Regions from separate parts of the Streptomyces sp. NPDC023723 genome, predicted to be linked through region 2. Evidence: riboswitches for the same ligand, from Rfam matches in the RefSeq annotation. Region 2 holds a riboswitch; each other region holds the start of a gene.

The links. Region 2 has a riboswitch for cyclic di-AMP ahead of AB0G32_RS04290 (transglycosylase SLT domain-containing protein). Riboswitches for the same ligand answer to the same signal wherever they lie in the genome.
Region 1: it holds a riboswitch for cyclic di-AMP, as region 2 does, so the genes downstream of both, AB0G32_RS16325 (M23 family metallopeptidase) here and AB0G32_RS04290 (transglycosylase SLT domain-containing protein) in region 2, are expected to answer to the same signal.
Region 3: it holds a riboswitch for cyclic di-AMP, as region 2 does, so the genes downstream of both, AB0G32_RS02345 (transglycosylase family protein) here and AB0G32_RS04290 (transglycosylase SLT domain-containing protein) in region 2, are expected to answer to the same signal.
Region 4: it holds a riboswitch for cyclic di-AMP, as region 2 does, so the genes downstream of both, AB0G32_RS11840 (peptidoglycan DD-metalloendopeptidase family protein) here and AB0G32_RS04290 (transglycosylase SLT domain-containing protein) in region 2, are expected to answer to the same signal.

Annotation. Positions count from the first base shown of each region.
Region 1 covers NZ_JBFAAP010000012.1:91,327-95,528, forward strand. The annotation lists gene AB0G32_RS16315 (pitrilysin family protein) at 1-352, shown strand, start outside; gene AB0G32_RS16320 (pitrilysin family protein) at 349-1,737, shown strand; cyclic di-AMP (ydaO/yuaA leader) riboswitch at 1,940-2,100, shown strand; gene AB0G32_RS16325 (M23 family metallopeptidase) at 2,113-2,877, shown strand; gene AB0G32_RS16330 (GntR family transcriptional regulator) at 3,064-3,759, shown strand; gene AB0G32_RS16335 (HPr family phosphocarrier protein) at 3,952-4,202, opposite strand, start outside.
Region 2 covers NZ_JBFAAP010000002.1:312,589-316,790, reverse strand. The annotation lists gene AB0G32_RS04300 (GNAT family N-acetyltransferase) at 1-760, opposite strand, end outside; gene AB0G32_RS04295 (HAD family hydrolase) at 991-1,794, shown strand; gene AB0G32_RS04290 (transglycosylase SLT domain-containing protein) at 1,839-2,348, opposite strand; cyclic di-AMP (ydaO/yuaA leader) riboswitch at 2,353-2,519, opposite strand; gene AB0G32_RS04285 (polyprenyl synthetase family protein) at 3,108-4,118, shown strand.
Region 3 covers NZ_JBFAAP010000001.1:488,529-492,730, forward strand. The annotation lists partial or broken gene AB0G32_RS02335 (cytochrome P450) at 1-597, shown strand, start outside; gene AB0G32_RS02340 (transglycosylase family protein) at 741-1,811, shown strand; cyclic di-AMP (ydaO/yuaA leader) riboswitch at 1,987-2,163, shown strand; gene AB0G32_RS02345 (transglycosylase family protein) at 2,167-2,892, shown strand; gene eno (phosphopyruvate hydratase) at 3,142-4,202, shown strand, end outside.
Region 4 covers NZ_JBFAAP010000008.1:30,291-34,492, forward strand. The annotation lists gene AB0G32_RS11835 (SGNH/GDSL hydrolase family protein) at 1-453, opposite strand, end outside; gene AB0G32_RS11840 (peptidoglycan DD-metalloendopeptidase family protein) at 691-1,509, opposite strand; cyclic di-AMP (ydaO/yuaA leader) riboswitch at 1,514-1,675, opposite strand; gene AB0G32_RS11845 (tyrosine-protein phosphatase) at 2,180-2,977, shown strand; gene AB0G32_RS11850 (DUF6126 family protein) at 2,996-3,115, opposite strand; gene AB0G32_RS11855 (XRE family transcriptional regulator) at 3,112-3,741, opposite strand; gene AB0G32_RS11860 (aspartate aminotransferase family protein) at 3,810-4,202, opposite strand, start outside.

The DNA of each region.
Region 1 (4,202 bases), on a different contig from region 2:
GCCGGTCATCGAGGCCGCCATCGACGAGGAGCTGGCCCGGTTCGCCGAGCAGGGCCCCACCGCCGAGGAGATGGAGCGGGCCCAGGCCCAGCTGGAGCGCGAGTGGCTGGACCGGCTCGGCACGGTCGCCGGACGCGCCGACGAACTGTGCCGCTACGCCGTCCTGTTCGGCGACCCGCAGCTCGCCCTGACCGCCGTACAGCGCGTCCTGGAGGTGACGCGGGAGGAGGTCCAGGAGGTCGCCAAGGCCCGCCTGCGCCCCGACAACCGCGCGGTGCTCGTCTACGAGCCCACCGCCCCGGCGGCCGACGCCGACGACGCCACCGACGAGAACGAGGAGGCGGCCAAGTGACCGAGCTGGCCACCATGGAATTCCACCCGCGGCCGCAGGCCGGCGAGCCCAGGCCCTGGGCCTTCCCGGCCCCCGGGCGCGGCACCCTCGGCAACGGTCTGACGCTGCTGCGCTGCGACCGCCCCGGCCAGCAGGTGGTGGCCGTCGAGGTGTTCCTGCGGGCGCCGCTGGACGCCGAACCGGCCGGCCTGGACGGGGTCGCCACCATCATGGCGCGGGCCTTCTCCGAGGGCACCGACAAGCACACCGCCGAGGAGTTCGCCGCCGAACTGGAGCGCTGCGGGGCCACCCTGGACGCGCACGCCGACCACCCCGGCGTCCGCCTCAGCCTCGAAGTGCCGGTCTCCCGCCTCGCCAAGGCACTCGGTCTGGTCGCCGACGCGCTCAGGGCGCCCGCGTTCGCCGACAGCGAGATCGAGCGCCTGGTGCGCAACCGGCTCGACGAGATCCCGCACGAGCTGGCCAACCCCGCGCGCCGGGCCGCCAAGGAGCTCTCCAAGGAGCTGTTCCCGGCGGACTCCCGGATGTCCCGCCCGCGCCAGGGCACCGAGGAGACGGTCGCCGGCATCGACTCGGCGGCCGTCCGCGCCTTCTACGAGAAGCACGTACGCCCCGCCACCGCCACCGCCGTGGTGGTCGGCGACCTCACCGGTGTCGACCTCGACGCGCTGCTCGCCGACACCCTCGGCTCGTGGACCGGCTCGGCCGCCGAGCCGCGCCCGGTGCCCCCGGTGACCGCCGACGACACCGGCCGGGTCGTCATCGTGGACCGCCCCGGCTCGGTGCAGACGCAGCTGCTGATCGGCCGCACCGGCCCGGACCGGCACGACAGCGTCTGGGCCGCGCAGGTGCTCGGCACGTACTGCCTGGGCGGCACCCTCACCTCCCGCCTGGACCGGGTCCTGCGCGAGGAGAAGGGCTACACCTACGGCGTCCGGTCCTTCGGTCAGGTGCTGCGGTCCGCGCCCGACGGCACCGGTGCCGCGATGCTCGCCATCAGCGGCTCCGTCGACACCCCGAACACCGGGCCGGCCCTCGACGACCTGTGGAAGGTGCTGCGCACGCTCGCCGAGGACGGCCTCACCGACGCCGAGCGGGACGTCGCCGTGCAGAACCTGGTGGGCGTCGCGCCGCTGAAGTACGAGACGGCGGCGGCCGTCGCGGGCACCCTGGCCGACCAGGTCGAGCAGTACCTGCCCGACGACTACCAGGCGACGCTGTACCAGCGGCTCGCCGCGACCGGCACGGTGGAGGCCACCGCGGCGGTGGTCAACGCCTTCCCGGTGGACCGCCTGGTGACCGTCCTGGTGGGCGACGCGGCGCAGATCAAGGCGCCGGTCGAGGCGCTCGGCATCGGCGAAGTCACGGTCGTCGGCGCCGAGTAGCGGCACGCGCGCGCGGGGCGGCTCCGGTGACTGTTCTGTCACCGGAGCCGCCCTATGTCCGAATGGGGCGAATTCATCCGGAGGTTGCCTGTCTGCCCTGTGGGATGAGCAACAAAAACCCCGTTGCGTTTGAGTCTTGAACGGACGCCCGCTTAGCGTCTCCCCGGCTGTTCGTCAGGCAGTGCGCCGCACCCGCGGCACCGGACAGTCATCGCCGAGTCCCCGTACGGCGCGAGCCAGGGGAGCCGGGGACCCATCGTCCCTGGGGTGAATCGGACACCCGCGCGGAGGCGAGGGGGTCCGTAGGAGACCTTCCTGCTCCGAACCCGTCAGCTAACCCGGTAGGCGAGAGGGAAGGAAAGGACCAGCCTCTACATGGCGTTCACGCGCGCCACCGGGAAGCACCGTCGTCCCGGCCGGATCCACCGCAGCACCGTCCGCGCGGCGGGTGTCGCGACCCTCACCACCACCGGCGTCCTGGGCACCCTCGCGGCCCCCGCGCTGGCCGCCGAGCCGTCCCCCGAGGACACCGGCCTCACCCCGGTCATCACCCTCGGCGACTCCGTGGCCCAGGAGGTCGGCGCCCAGGCGGACGCCCAGCGGCAGGCCGCCGAGGACGCCGCCGCCCGGGAGAAGGCCGAGGCGGACGCCCGGCAGCGGGCCGCCGAGGCCGCCGAGCAGGCCCGCGAGGCCAAGGAGCGCGCCGCCCGCGCGGCCGAGCGCAAGCGCCTGACCACCTACGTGGCGCCCGTCAGCGGCTCCTACGTCTCCACCGCCTACCGGGCCAGCAGCGGCCTGTGGTCCTCCGGCACCCACACCGGCATCGACTTCCACGCCGCGTCCGGCACCGCCGTCCACGCGGTCGGCGCCGGTACCGTCGTCGAGGCCGGCTGGGGCGGCGCGTACGGCAACCAGGTCGTGATCAAGATGCACGACGGTACGTACACGCAGTACGGCCACCTGTCGTCCATCGGGGTCTCGGTCGGCCAGACGGTCGACCCCGGCGAGCAGATCGCCCGCTCCGGCGCGACCGGCAACGCCACCGGGCCGCACCTGCACTTCGAGGCCCGCACCGGCCCGGAGTACGGCTCGGACATCGACCCCGTGGCCTACCTGCGCTCCCACGGTGTCACCGTCTGACCCCGCACGCCCCTTCGAAAGCCCCGGCTCCCCGAGCCGGGGCTTTCGGCGTTAAAGGTGACCAAAAACAGCCCAAGAACAGCCACCGAAACCGACCCCCCATCGGAAAGTGCGGCGCATTGCAATAGAGTCACTGAACACGCGTCAATCGTCGACGTTTCACGGGGATTAAAGCGGAGGTCGGTCATGCGTATTCCGGCGCACTCGGTATGCACGGCGATCCGGGACGACATCGTCGCCGGTGTCTACGAGCGCGGCAGCCGGCTCACCGAGGAACTGCTCGCCCGCCGCTACGGCGTCTCCCGCGTCCCGGTGCGCGAGGCCCTGCGGACCCTGGAGGCCGAGGGCTTCGTGGTGACCCGGCGGCACGCGGGCGCGTGCGTGGCCGAACCGACCGAGCAGGAGGCCGCCGACCTGCTGGAGATGCGGCTGCTGCTGGAACCGCTCGGCGCCGCCCGGGCCGCCCAGCGGCGCAGCGAGGCCCATCTGAAGGTGCTGCGCGGCCTGGTGCGGCTGGGCCAGGAGCGGGCCAGGCGGGGCAACAGCGACGACCTGCGCTCGCTGGGCGGCTGGTTCCACGAGACGCTCGCCCAGGCGGCCGGCAGCGCGTCCCTGACCACGACGCTGACCCAGCTGCGGCACCGGATCGCCTGGATGTACGCGGTGGAGGCGCCGGCCAGCCCGGCGGACACCTGGGCGGAGCACGGCGCGATCGTCGACGCGGTGGCCCGGGGCGACGGCGAGCGGGCCCGGTCGCTCACCGCGCTGCACACCGAGCGGTCCACGGCCGCGCACCGGCTGCGCTTCGCCCCGGCCGCCGACCGCGCGGAGCGTGTGAGGAACTCGCAACGTGCCGTAAACATGCCGAGCCTGCGTCATTAACACGGCCGCCGTATACAAAGAGGAGCTATTCGGCGAGACCTCGGCGAGGTCTATTTCCGCTGCCTATTTGCCGTGACCCGGCGGATGTTTTCGCCAGCGGTCCGGTGAATTACCGGCGTCCGGGTGCGGAAATGCGGAAGCCGTGCCGTCCCCGAAGGGTTGGCACGGCTTGACCGTGCTGCGCGCGGTGGCTCAGACGGTCTCCGGAAGCTCCTCGAGCCCCTCGGCGACCAGCTTCGCCAGCCGCTCCAGCGCGGCGTCCGCGCCCTCGGCGTCCGAGGCCAGGACGACCTCCTCGCCGCCCTGCGCGCCCAGCCCCAGCACGGCCAGCATGGAGGCCGCGTTGACGGGGGTGCCGTCGGCCTTGGCGATCGTCACCGGCACACCGGTGGCCGTGGCGGCCCGGACGAAGATGGAGGCGGGGCGGGCGTGGAGACCCTCGG
Region 2 (4,202 bases):
CGTACGCCGGGAACCAGCAGGCCAGGACGGTCGACGAGCGCAGTCCGAAGTGGGCGGCGACCGGCCGCCCCGCGGCGTAGAGGACGGACAGCGTGCCGGCGCACTCCGGGGTGCGGGTGGCGGCGAGCCGGCCGACGAGCTCGGTGATCCAGCGCTGCGCGAACCGGTCGCGGCGGCCGGTCCTGCGGTACTGCGCCGACTTCCACGCCATCAGCGTGCGCAGCGCGGCCGGGTCGCGCTCGTCGAACACGAAGCGCACGTCCCCGACCTGGCGGCCGAGCCGGCGTTCCTTGGCCAGGGTGGTCTTGAGGAACTTCGGCGACCGGGCGCGCAGCGCGCGCTCGTACGCCGGGTAGCCGTTCGCGACGTCGATGACGTGCGAGGCGTACTCCTGGGCGGCGTACGGCGTGAACAGTCCCTGGTCCGCCTCCAGGTTGTCGTAGGCGAAGCTCGACAGCCCGCAGGCGCGCAGCAGCTGGCGCGGGTCCGGAAGCGGGCCCTGGCGCAGTACCGCTCCCTGGCAGTCCGACACCCCGAGACCGATGGCCCGGCCCTGCCCCAGCGGGCCGCGCTCGTACGGCAGGAAACCGGCCGGTTCGCCGCCGTCGTGGAGCACCGCCACCCGCGCCCGCGGCCGGACCCGGCCCACGGCTTCGGTGAACTCCGGTTCCATGAAGGGGTTGCGAGGGGCGTGCGACTTGGCGCGCAGCTCACGCCAGTGCTCCCGTTCCCCCTCGCCCAGTTCCCCAGGCCTCAGCACCCGAATGCGTCCACTGCTCAACCCGACCCCCCGATCAAGTCCCCCTAAACAGAAGGAAGGTACCTCTGGGGCCGCTCGGAGGGTAGAGAGCGGAGCATGTTGTTGCCAACCGGTGCACAGCGCTTTAACTGCCTTTAGCCGGTGATGCGACAGCTTTCGGACATGTGGACCGGTGAACGAGTGGCTGCCGAGGGTGAGTCGGGAGCGCGCGATGTCCGTATTCTCTGATCATGGACCCCACCGCATACGCACTCGTCGCCACCGATCTGGACGGAACGCTGCTGCGCGGCGACGACACCGTCTCCGAGCGGTCGCTCGCCGCGCTCGGCCGGGTGGCCGCGGCGGGGGCGCACCACCTGGTGGTGACGGGCCGCCCGGCGCCGCGAGTGCGCCCGCTGCTCGGCGACCTCGGCTGCGGGGGGCTCGCGGTGTGCGGCCAGGGCGCGCAGGTGTACGACGCCGGCGCGGACCGGCTGCTGTGGTCGGTCACCTTGGACCGGGAGCTGGCCGAGACCGCGCTCGGCAAGATCGAGGCCGAGGTGGGCCAGGTGCACGCGGCCGTCGACCAGGACGGGGTGGCGGGGCTCACGCTGATCGAGCCCGGGTACCTGATGCCGCACCCGACGCTGCCCGCCGTGCGGGTGGACCGGCGCGACGACCTGTGGGCGGCGCCCATCAGCAAGGTGCTGCTGCGCCACCCCTGGCTGTCCGACGACGAGCTGGCGAGGACGGCCCGCGCGGTGGTCGGCTCGCTCGCCACGGTCACCATGTCGGGGCCGGGGACGGTCGAGCTCCAGCCCAGCGGCGTCACCAAGGCGACCGGTCTGGCGCTGGCGGCGGAGCACCTGGGGCTGAGCCCGCGGCGGACGGTTGCCTTCGGGGACATGCCCAACGACATCCCGATGTTCCTGTGGGCGGCGCACGGCGTCGCCATGGCCGGCGCCCACCCGGAACTGCGGGCGGTCGCCGACGAGGTCACCACGTCGAACGAGGACGACGGCGTGGCCGTCGTCCTCGAACGACTCTTCACGTGACTCTTCACGTGACTCTTCGCGTGCCTCTTTGTGCGACGCCGGGCTCAGTACGCGCTGTAGACGTTGTCCATCGAGCCGTACCGGTCGGCCGCGTAGTTGCAGGCGGCGGTGATGTTGGCGACCGGGTCGTACAGGTCCCAGGAGGTGCCGTCGACGTGGTAGGCGTCGAAGGTGGGCTGGATGACCTGGAGCAGGCCCTTGGACGGGGTGCCGTTGACGGCGTTGATGTCCCAGTTGTTGATGGCGAACTGGTTGCCGGACGACTCCCGCATGATGTTGCGGTAGATGCCGTTGTACGAGCCCGGGATGCCCTTGTCGGCCATGATGTCGAGCGACTGGCGGATCCAGCCGTCGAGGTTGTTGCTGTAGCCGTTCGCCGCGGTCATCGCGGCCGTGGTGGTCGCCGTGGTCGAGTCGGCGGCCGGGGTGGCGGCGGACGCGCTGGTGGCGCCGGCGATCGGCAGTGCGAGCACGGCCGCGCCGGCCCCGGCGAGGGCGAGCTTGCGGACGAGTCGGTTGGTCCCGGCGGCGTGCCGGAGGCCCTTTGCAGGCATGATGCGGTCCTCTCCATACGCCTGCGAGGTGAGCTGTCGGGTTCGGGCGGAAAGGTGCCCGGCCGTGCCCTGTCGGGCCCGGCTTCACCCCGAGCCGCCCCGGTCCGGTGGACCGGCGCGGCGACTTACCTGGGTCCCCCGCTCCTGCCGTGAATGAGTCGGATGTGGGTGCGTCGGGCGGTGGCAGGATTCGGCGTCCGCTCGACAGGCCGGGAACGTATGCGACAGCACATGTCCGGAACAAGTGCCGGAATCACCTAACGTGCATGTTGACCTTGATCTGAGGCATTTGGGGTGCTTGATCCTTTGCTAATGGCAAGGGTCAACTGGCTTACGGGGCAACGGGATGGATGCTGTACGGGCGGTGCCGCGCGGTCGGGCGACAGCGTGAGTCAACTCACTGGCGTCGACAAGTAAGGCAAATCGGGCAATAAGGCCAACTCATGCTTTATGGGCCAGTGGTGGCGGGGCGGCCCGCGTCACTCGCCCGAAAGTGGGAACGGAGGTCCATAGGTCGAATGGGTGACGTTCCCGGGTCGCACGACGTTGGGAGGGGTGGTGGGATCCGTGATGTCAATCCATGTCCGCTCATATCGCCTGATCAAAAACATACAGTTCATGATCTGATACCGACCGGCCTGTAACGGTGGGCGCTATCGGTGATCGAAAGGTGACCGGATACGCTGACTTGAGTGATGGCAGCGACCTATCGACCAGCCGTGTAACCGCGAGTAGACACCAGCAGACAGGAGACCCCTCGTGACCGTCGTCGGGCCGTTCGGGCTGAGCGTGCGGGACCAGGCTCTGGAAGCCGATGTCCAGGCCGGAATGGCGGCAGTCGAGGAAGGGCTGCTGGAGGCAACCAAGAGCGAGGTGCCCTTCATCACGGAGGCCGCCCAGCACCTGGTGCGGGCCGGCGGCAAGCGGTTCCGGCCGCTGCTGGTGATGCTCGCGGCCCAGTTCGGCGACCGCCACGCCCCGGGCATCGTGCCCTCGGCCGTCGTCGTGGAGCTGACCCACCTCGCCACGCTCTACCACGACGACGTGATGGACGAGGCCGCGGTGCGCCGCGGGGTGCCCAGCGCCAACACCCGCTGGGACAACTCGGTCGCCGTGCTGACCGGCGACTTCCTCTTCGCCCGGGCCTCGCAGATCCTCGCCGATCTCGGCCCGGAGGCGGTCCGGGTGCAGGCCCTGGCGTTCGAGCGGCTGGTCACCGGCCAGATCCTGGAGACCGCGGGACCGCAGGACGGCCGGGACCCGGTCGAGCACTACCTGGACGTGCTGGGCGGCAAGACCGGCTCGCTGGTGGCGGTCTCCTGCCGGTTCGGCGCGATGATGTCCGGCGCCGACGAGACGGTCGTCGACGTCCTCACCCAGTACGGCGAGCGGCTCGGCGTCGCCTTCCAGCTCGCGGACGACGTGCTGGACATCGCCTCCGACCCCGACGAGTCCGGCAAGACCCCCGGCACCGACCTGCGCGAGGGCATCGCGACCCTCCCGGTGCTGCGGCTGCGTGAGCGCGCCGCCCGGCTGGGACTGGCCGAGGACCTCGCCCTGTGCGAGCTGCTCGCCTCCGACCTCACCGACGACGACCGGCACGCCGAGGCGCTGCGCCTGCTGCGCGCCCACCCGGCCCTGGAACAGGCCCGGCGGGACACCGTCCGCTACGCGGAGGAGGCCCGCGCGGCACTGGCCCCGCTGCCGGCCTGCGACGCGAAGACGGCGCTGGTCGAGCTGTGCGACGCGGTCGTGCACCGGGCCGGCTGACACCCCGTCCCCTACGGGTCGGGGTACGCCCCGCCGTCGCGTGTCATACCGCAGCAGTACACGGAGTTGAGCCTGCGGTCTGAC
Region 3 (4,202 bases), on a different contig from region 2:
GAGCACCTCACCGAGAACGAGGCCGCCGCGATGGCCTTCATCCTCCTCTTCGCCGGCTTCGAGACCACCGTCAACCTCATCGGCAACGGCACGTACGCCCTGCTCACCCACCCCGAACAGCGCCGCCGCCTCCAGGACTCCCTCGCCGCCGGGGAACGCGGCCTGCTGGCGACCGGCGTCGAGGAACTCCTGCGCTACGACGGCCCGGTGGAACTGGCCACCTGGCGGTTCGCCACCCGGCCGCTGACTCTCGCGGGCCAGGACATCGCCGTCGGCGACCCGGTGCTCGTCGTGCTCGCCGCCGCCGACCGGGACCCGGCCCGCTTCACCGACCCGGACACCCTCGACCTCGCCCGCCGGGACAGCCAGCACCTCGGCTACGGCCACGGCATCCACTACTGCCTGGGCGCCCCGCTGGCCCGCCTGGAGGGCCAGACCGCGCTCGCCACGCTCCTGACCCGGCTGCCCGACCTGCGTCTGGCCGCCGACCCGGCCGAACTGCGCTGGCGCGGCGGACTCATCATGCGCGGTCTGCGCATCCTGCCGGTGGCGTTCACCCCGGGCGCCGGGAACAGCTCGTCGCAGACGCAAAGGTGACACGCGCTCAGCTCTGTGATCTCCATGTGATCTACACGGCATGAACTTGTGATGAGTGATCGTATGCCTATACGTTCACGGATCAGCGCGGCACCGAGCACCAATCGCCGTGCGGGCCCTGCTGTCTTGTGAAAGGTCTCCGCATGCTCTCCGGGAACGGCCGACACCGTCGCCCCCGCCAGGCCCCGGCCCTGGTCGTCGCTGCCGGAGTCACCGGCTCCGCCATCGCGATCCCGCTCCTCGGAGCCACCGGCGCGCACGCGGCCGACGGTACGACCTGGGACCGTGTCGCCGAGTGCGAGACCGGCGGCGCGTGGAGCCAGAACGGCGGCAACGGCTACTACGGCGGTTTGCAGATGTCCCAGGAGGACTGGGAGGCGTACGGCGGCCTCGCCTACGCCACCAGCGCCGACCAGGCCAGCCGCTCCCAGCAGATCCGGGTGGCCGAGAAGCTTCTGGCGGCCCAGGGCATCGCCGCCTGGCCGACCTGCGGGCTGCTGGCGGGCCTGGACGGCAGCGCTTCGGACGATTCCTCCGAGTCCGCGACGTCGGACACGGACTCGGGTGATTCATCCAGTTCATCTGGTTCATCTGGTTCGTCTGATTCCTCCGCCTCGTCCGACGCGTCCGACTCGACCGGCTCCTCGGCTGACTCTTCGACCGGTTCCGGCTCCGACTCCGGTTCCGGCTCCGGCTCCTCGGCGTCCCCGTCGGCCACCGACTCCACGGACTCCAGCGACTCCGCCGACTCCACGGACAGTGGCGACGAATCGTCCAAGTCCGGCACATCGTCCGAATCCGCCTCCCCCACCGGCGAGGCGAGCGACGCGCCCACCACCAAGAGCGACACCGCGGGCATCGGTGACAGCGCCGACAACCTCGAACCCAGCCCCGGCACTTCGAGCCTCACCGACACCGGCGCCGGCCGGCACCGGGGCGGCAGCGCGGACGACGAGACGGCGAGCGGACGTTCGGAGTCGGCCTCCGGGCGGCACGCCTCGCGCGACGACGAGACGGCGCGGGACGCGGGCGACGGGACGTACACCGTGCGCGCCGGCGACAACCTCTGGGCCATCGCCGACTCCCTTGACCTCGCCGGGGGATGGTCCTCCCTCTATGCCGAGAACAAGGACACTGTCGGCGCCGATCCCGATCACATCCTGCCCGGTCAGAAGCTTGCGGTTGGGGTCGAACCGGTCGAAAAGCAGCGGTAGTTCGCGTCACGGTTCGGGCTGAATGTCCGTATTAAACGCCGTGAGAGATAGGTCTCAGAAGCCCTGATCGTCTTTGTAAATCCGCCCGGGTCCTGTCTACGGTCAGGACCGCTCGCCATCGCGGGCCCCGGCCGCCGCAACGCCGAATCCTGCCAGCGGCAGCCCGGGAACAGTCGTCGCGCAAGCGCCGAAGGCAGGAGCGGGGGACCCAAGGTAGGTGCCGCACCGGGCAGTTGAGCCGGAGCGGCTAGGGGTGAAGCCGTGTCCGCGCGTAATACGCAAGTGACACGGCCGGGCAACCGAACCGGCCCGAACCCGACAGCTCACCTCGCAGGCGTCGGTGAGGGGATCAACCATGCTGTTTTCCAGCAAGGGCAAGCACCGTCGTCCGTCCAAGGCCACTCGCGCCATCGCCATAGCCGGCGTGGCCGGTGCCGCCGTCGCCGTCCCGCTGATGGGGGCGGGCAGCGCCTCCGCCGCCTCCGAGTCCGAGTGGGACACCGTCGCCCAGTGCGAGTCCGGCGGCAACTGGTCCATCAACACCGGCAACGGCTACTACGGCGGCCTCCAGTTCTCCTCCTCCACCTGGTCGGCCTACGGCGGCACGCAGTACGCCTCCAGCGCCGACCAGGCCAGCAAGGACCAGCAGATCCAGGTCGCCGAGAAGGTCCTCGCGGCTCAGGGCAAGGGCGCCTGGCCGAGCTGCGGCACCGGCCTGTCGGGCGCCGGCGGCTACACCGGCTCCTCCGACGAGAGCCAGAGCAGCGGGTCCAGCAGCAGCTCCAGCGGCTCCAGCAGCTCCACCGAGACCCGTGAGACCCAGGAGCAGCCGGCCTCCCGCTCCCAGGAGCGTCCGGCGGCCGAGACCACGCAGCAGTCCGACAAGACCGTCACCACCCCGACCGGCAAGAAGGTCGAGAAGGGCGACGGCGAGTACAAGGTGGTCAAGGGCGACACCCTCAGCTCGATCGCCGGGGCGCACGACGTCGACGGCGGCTGGGCGAAGCTGTTCAAGCTGAACGGCGACATCGTCGACGACGCCGACCTGATCTACCCGGGCCAGCAGCTGCACCTCAGCTGAGGCTCGTCCCGACTCCCCGCCCCGGTGCGTGTTCCCCCGTACGCACCGGGGCGGGGCCATGTCCGGTTCGCGGCAGTCTTTTGTTCCGTTCGGAAACAATTTACTCTCGGTTCCGTACAACGGGTGGGTGACCGGCTGGCCGATCGCCCGGAGCCGGTTAGGCTCGGACCCGCAGAGCCGCTGCGTGCCGCGCACCCGCGTCACACAGATGCGTCACACCGAAGCGTCACATTGAAGAAGGAGATGCTCGTGCCGTCCATCGACGTCGTCGTAGCCCGGGAAATCCTGGACTCCCGAGGCAACCCCACGGTCGAGGTCGAGGTCGGCCTCGACGACGGCAGCACGGGTCGTGCCGCCGTTCCGTCCGGCGCCTCCACCGGTGCCTTCGAGGCCATCGAGCTGCGGGACGGCGACGCCAACCGCTACCTCGGCAAGGGTGTCGAGAAGGCCGTCCTCGCCGTCATCGAGCAGATCGGCCCGGAGCTGGTCGGCTACGACGCCACCGAGCAGCGGCTGATCGACCAGGCCATGTTCGACCTGGACGCCACCGACAACAAGGGCTCGCTCGGCGCCAACGCCATCCTCGGCGTCTCCCTGGCCGTCGCGCACGCCGCCTCCGAGGCGTCCGACCTGCCGCTGTTCCGCTACCTGGGCGGCCCGAACGCGCACCTGCTGCCCGTTCCGATGATGAACATCCTGAACGGCGGCTCGCACGCCGACTCCAACGTGGACATCCAGGAGTTCATGATCGCCCCGATCGGCGCGGAGTCCTTCTCCGAGGCGCTGCGCTGGGGCGCCGAGGTCTACCACACGCTGAAGAAGGTCCTGAAGAACAAGGGCCTGTCCACCGGTCTCGGCGACGAGGGCGGCTTCGCCCCGAACCTGGACTCCAACCGCGCCGCCCTCGACCTCATCCTCGAGGCGATCAAGGAAGCCGGTTACACCCCCGGCGAGCAGATCGCCCTCGCCCTGGACGTGGCCGCCTCCGAGTTCTACAAGGACGGCGTCTACTCCTTCGAGGGCAAGGAGCGCACCGCCGCCGAGATGACGGACTACTACGCCGAGCTGGTCGAGGCGTACCCGCTGGTCTCCATCGAGGACCCGCTGTTCGAGGACGACTGGGACGGCTGGAAGACCATCACCGAGCGCCTCGGCGACCAGGTCCAGCTGGTCGGCGACGACCTGTTCGTCACCAACCCGGAGCGCCTGGCCCGCGGCATCGAGGAGGGCGCGGCCAACGCGCTGCTGGTCAAGGTCAACCAGATCGGCTCGCTGACCGAGACGCTGGACGCCGTCGAGCTGGCCCAGCG
Region 4 (4,202 bases), on a different contig from region 2:
CGGGCAGCCGTAGCGGTCGGCGACGGCCCGCACATGTCCGTTGTACGTGGCGATCTTGCCCCGCAGGTGCTTGAGGACGGGCACCCGGCGGGTGTCGAAGCCGGTGGTCACCATGACGGTGCCGGCCGTGGCGGTGAGTGCGGCGACCGCCCGCTCGAACCGCTCGGCCAGCTCGTCCGGGTCGGTGCCGGGCCGGATGATGTCGTTGCCGCCCGCGCAGAAGGAGACCAGGTCCGGTGCGAGCCGGGCCGCCCTGGGCACCTGGTCCGCCACGATCTGGTCGAGCAGCTTCCCGCGTACGGCGAGGTTGGTGTACGTGAAGTCGCCCTCGGGCCGCCGGTCCGCGAGCAGGACGGCGAAGCGGTCGGCCCAGCCGACGAACGCCCCGTCGGGGCCGCGGTCGCCGACCCCCTCGGTGAAGCTGTCCCCCAGCGCCACGTACGACCCGATCACTGCCTTGCCGGCACTCTTCTCACTTCTCGAATCGTCTGCCACGTCGACCCATGATTCACCTTGGATTGTGACCTACGCGACCGTAGGACGGGGTTGACGAGCGGTGAGAAAGGCCACTCCTAAAGTGTTGGCCAATTCCGGAATAAGTGAGCGCCGTTCCACAGGTCACAACACCGAAGGCCGGACCCGGGGATCGGGGTCCGGCCTTCGATGAGCGCGGGGCTGGGTCGGGCGGCGTCAGACGGAGACGCCCTGCGACCGCAGGTAGGCGAGCGGGTCGATGTCCGAGCCGTAGTCCGGCGTGGTGCGGATCTCGAAGTGCAGGTGCGGGCCGGTCACGTTGCCGGTGGCACCGGAGAGGCCGAGCTGCTGTCCCGCCGTCACCGCGTCGCCGCTGGAGACGGAGATCGAGGACAGGTGGGCGTACTGGGCGTAGTAGCCGTCGGCGAGCTTGATGACGACCTGGTTGCCGTACGCGCCGCCCCAGCCGGCCGTGACGACGGTGCCCGCGCCGACCGCCTTCACCGAGGTGCCGGTCGGGACGACGAAGTCGGTGCCGGTGTGGTAGCCGCTGGACCACATGCTGCCGGACTGGTGGTACGGGGTGCCCTCGGTGGCGCCGTCGACGGGAGCGACGAAGCCGGTGGACGCGGTGGAGGTGTCCGCCGCGGGCTGCGCCGTCTTCTTCTCGGCCGTGGCGGACGCGCTGTCCGCCGCGGCGTCCTTGGACTGGGTGGACGCCTCGGCCTCGGCGCCGACGGTGAGCTTCAGGCCGGGGCGGATCAGCGAGGGGTCCGCGCCGACGGCGTCGCGGTTGTCCTCGTAGAGCTTCTTCCAGCCGCCGCTGACGTGCTGCGCGTCGGCGATCTTCGCCAGCGAGTCACCGGCGCGCACGGTGTAGGTCTGCGCGGTCTGGGCGGAGTCGGACTGGGCGGCGTGCGCGCCGGCCGCCCCGATGAGCGGCAGGGCGAGTGCGGCGCCGCCGGTCGTGGCGACGGCGAGCGTGCGGGTCAGGCGCTGGGTCCTGGTACGGCGGTGCTTACCCTTTGCGGGCATGACGAATTCCTCTCCGGCGCCTGCGAGGTGAGCTGTCGGGTGCGGGCTGGAGCTGCCCGGCCGCGCCGGAAAAGGCGCGGCTTTACCCCTAGCCGTCCCGGGAACCGGAACAGGCGGTTTTACCTGTGGGTCCCCCGCTCCTGCCGAATACGGGTGGTGAGTGGGTGCGGTCTCCGGGCGGCGGCAGGATTAGGCGTCCGTCCGGATCGGTGGTGAACGTAAGCGACGGGGACGCGCGTGGACAAGCCGATGCCGGCCGGTACTTCGCGCGGTGCCGGAATGGCCGCCCAATTCCCGGTCACTCTCCGTGGATTAAGGATCTTCACCCTTCCGCTAAAACCCTTCAGGAGCACGTCGATTACGTGCGCATGGCGAAAGGCGCCTCGTCACCACCAGGTACGGATATGACGCTGCTCACCCGCCCCGGCTCATATACCGCTAGACAGGGGCACGTTGAGGTAAATTACCCAATTCCTATTCATTGGGACTGAACGGTCAGATCGGCCTTGCGTACGACGCCCTCGCGGCGCGGCCGGCACCCTGGTCGGTCCGGTCCCGGGGCGGTCGGCGGGACCTCGGAACACGGCCGGGTCCGGGCGGGGCCATGCCGTATCGTCGGTCCGTGCGGACCGCTGAGCCGCGGCGGTGTGCGCGACCGTGAGGAGCCTCCATGACGCAACAGGTCCCGTCGACCGAGCCGGAGCTGGCCGGGGTGCGTAACTTCCGTGACGTCGGCGGGCTGCCGGCCACCGACGGACGGCGGGTGCGGTTCGGCGTGCTGTTCCGCAGCGGCCACCTCGCCCACGCGACCGCCGAGGACGCGGCGTTCCTCGCGGGCCTCGGCCTGCACACCGTCTTCGACTTCCGCAACGCGGCCGACCAGAAGCTCGAAGGCCCCGACGTGACCCTGCCGGGCGTGCGCAACCTGAACCTGCCGCTGTCCGACCCCGCCGACGGCGCCGAGTTCTGGAAGATGGTCCGCGACGGCGACCTCGACCAGCTGCGCGAGATCCTCGCGGACGACAAGGGCGCGGACCGGATGATCGCCTCGTACCGCTCGATCATCACGGACCGCACCGCCGAGCACTCCCGGGTGCTGCACGCGCTGGCCGAGGACAGCGTCCCAGCCCTGATGCACTGCGCGGCCGGCAAGGACCGCGCGGGCCTGTCCATCGCGGTGACACTGCTCGCGCTGGGCGTCGAACGGGACGCGATCGTCGAGGACTACCTGAAGTCCAACGAGAAGCACCGCCGGTACCGGGTGAAGCGCAGCGGCACCTCGGAGTCGGCCTACTCCGCCGAGGTCATGGAGCTACTGAGCCCCCTGTTCGACGCGCGCGCCGAGTATCTGACGGCCGCGTTCGAGACCGTCGAGCGGACCTGGGGCGGCGTCGACGCCTACCTGGAGCGAGGGCTCGGGATCACCCCCGGGACCCGGGAGCGGCTGCGCGACCGCCTGCTCGGCTGAGCCGCCCCGCGCGGCACGTCACTTCGCGCCCACCTCGAAGAGCAAGTACACGAAGGCCGCGAAGACATGGCCCACGGCGATGTAGATGATGAGCCGCACCCACAGGGCGCGGGGGAACTTCTCCTCGATGTCGCTCATGGCGTGACTCCCTCGGTGGGGCCCAGGCACAGCGTGGCCGTGGGGCTCTGCAGCAGGGTGTGGACGAACAGCAGCTCGACCCCGTCCGGGTCCTGGGCCGCGATGCGGTGCGGGGTCAGCGAGTCGAAGTGCGCGCTGTCCCCGCGGGTCAGCAGCTGGGTGGTGTCGCCGAGCCGCAGCCGCAGCCGGCCGCCGAGCACGTACAGCCACTCCTCGCCGGGGTGCACCCGCACGATGTCGCCCTGGGAGCCGTACGGCACCTGGACCCTGAGGGCCTGCATGCCGCGGCCGGGCGCGCCGGCCGGCCAGTACGTCCAGCCGCCCGCGGCGGTCGGTTCCGTGTCGGCGGCGCGGACCACGGCGTCCCGCTCGGCGGCCGTCTCACCGAGCAGGTCCGAGACGGTCGTACCGTAGATACGGGCCAGCGCCAGCAGCATGGGCAGCGAGGGCTGGCGCTGTCCGGTCTCCAGCCGGGAGAGGTGCGCCGGGGAGAGTCCGGCGGCGCGGGCCGCGGCCTCCAGGGTGAGGGAGGCGCGGCGGCGCAGCGCGCGGAGCTGGGGGGCGACGGCGGTCAGATCCGCCGCCGGCTCGGTGTCCGAGGGGCCCGGGGCTTCCGAAGGGCTCATGCCCTCCATTCAGCCGCACCCTTGCCTGTGGGACAACTTTTTTGCCCCACAGGCAAAAGGGGCCGGGCTCAGCGGTGCGCCACCGCCTGCTTCACCAGCGTCTTGCCGAAGTCCCACATCAGGCCGCCGCCGCTGTGCGCGTCGTCCATGACCTCGGTGAAGGCGTCCACGAACCGGTCCACCTCCCGCTCCCCCACGACCAGCGGCGGGATGAGCTTGATGACCTCCAGGTGGTCACCCGAGACCTGGGTGAGGATGCGGTGCCGCTGGAGCAGCGGCACCACCACCATCTGCGCGAACAGTCCCTTGCGGGCGGCCTGGAGCATGGTCCAGCGGCTGCGCAGCTTCAGCGACTTGGGCCGGCCGAACTCGATGCCGACCATCAGCCCCCGGCCGCGTACGTCGGCGAGCAGCTCGTACTTGTCCATGAGTGCGGCGAGCCGGGAGCGCAGCAGGTCACC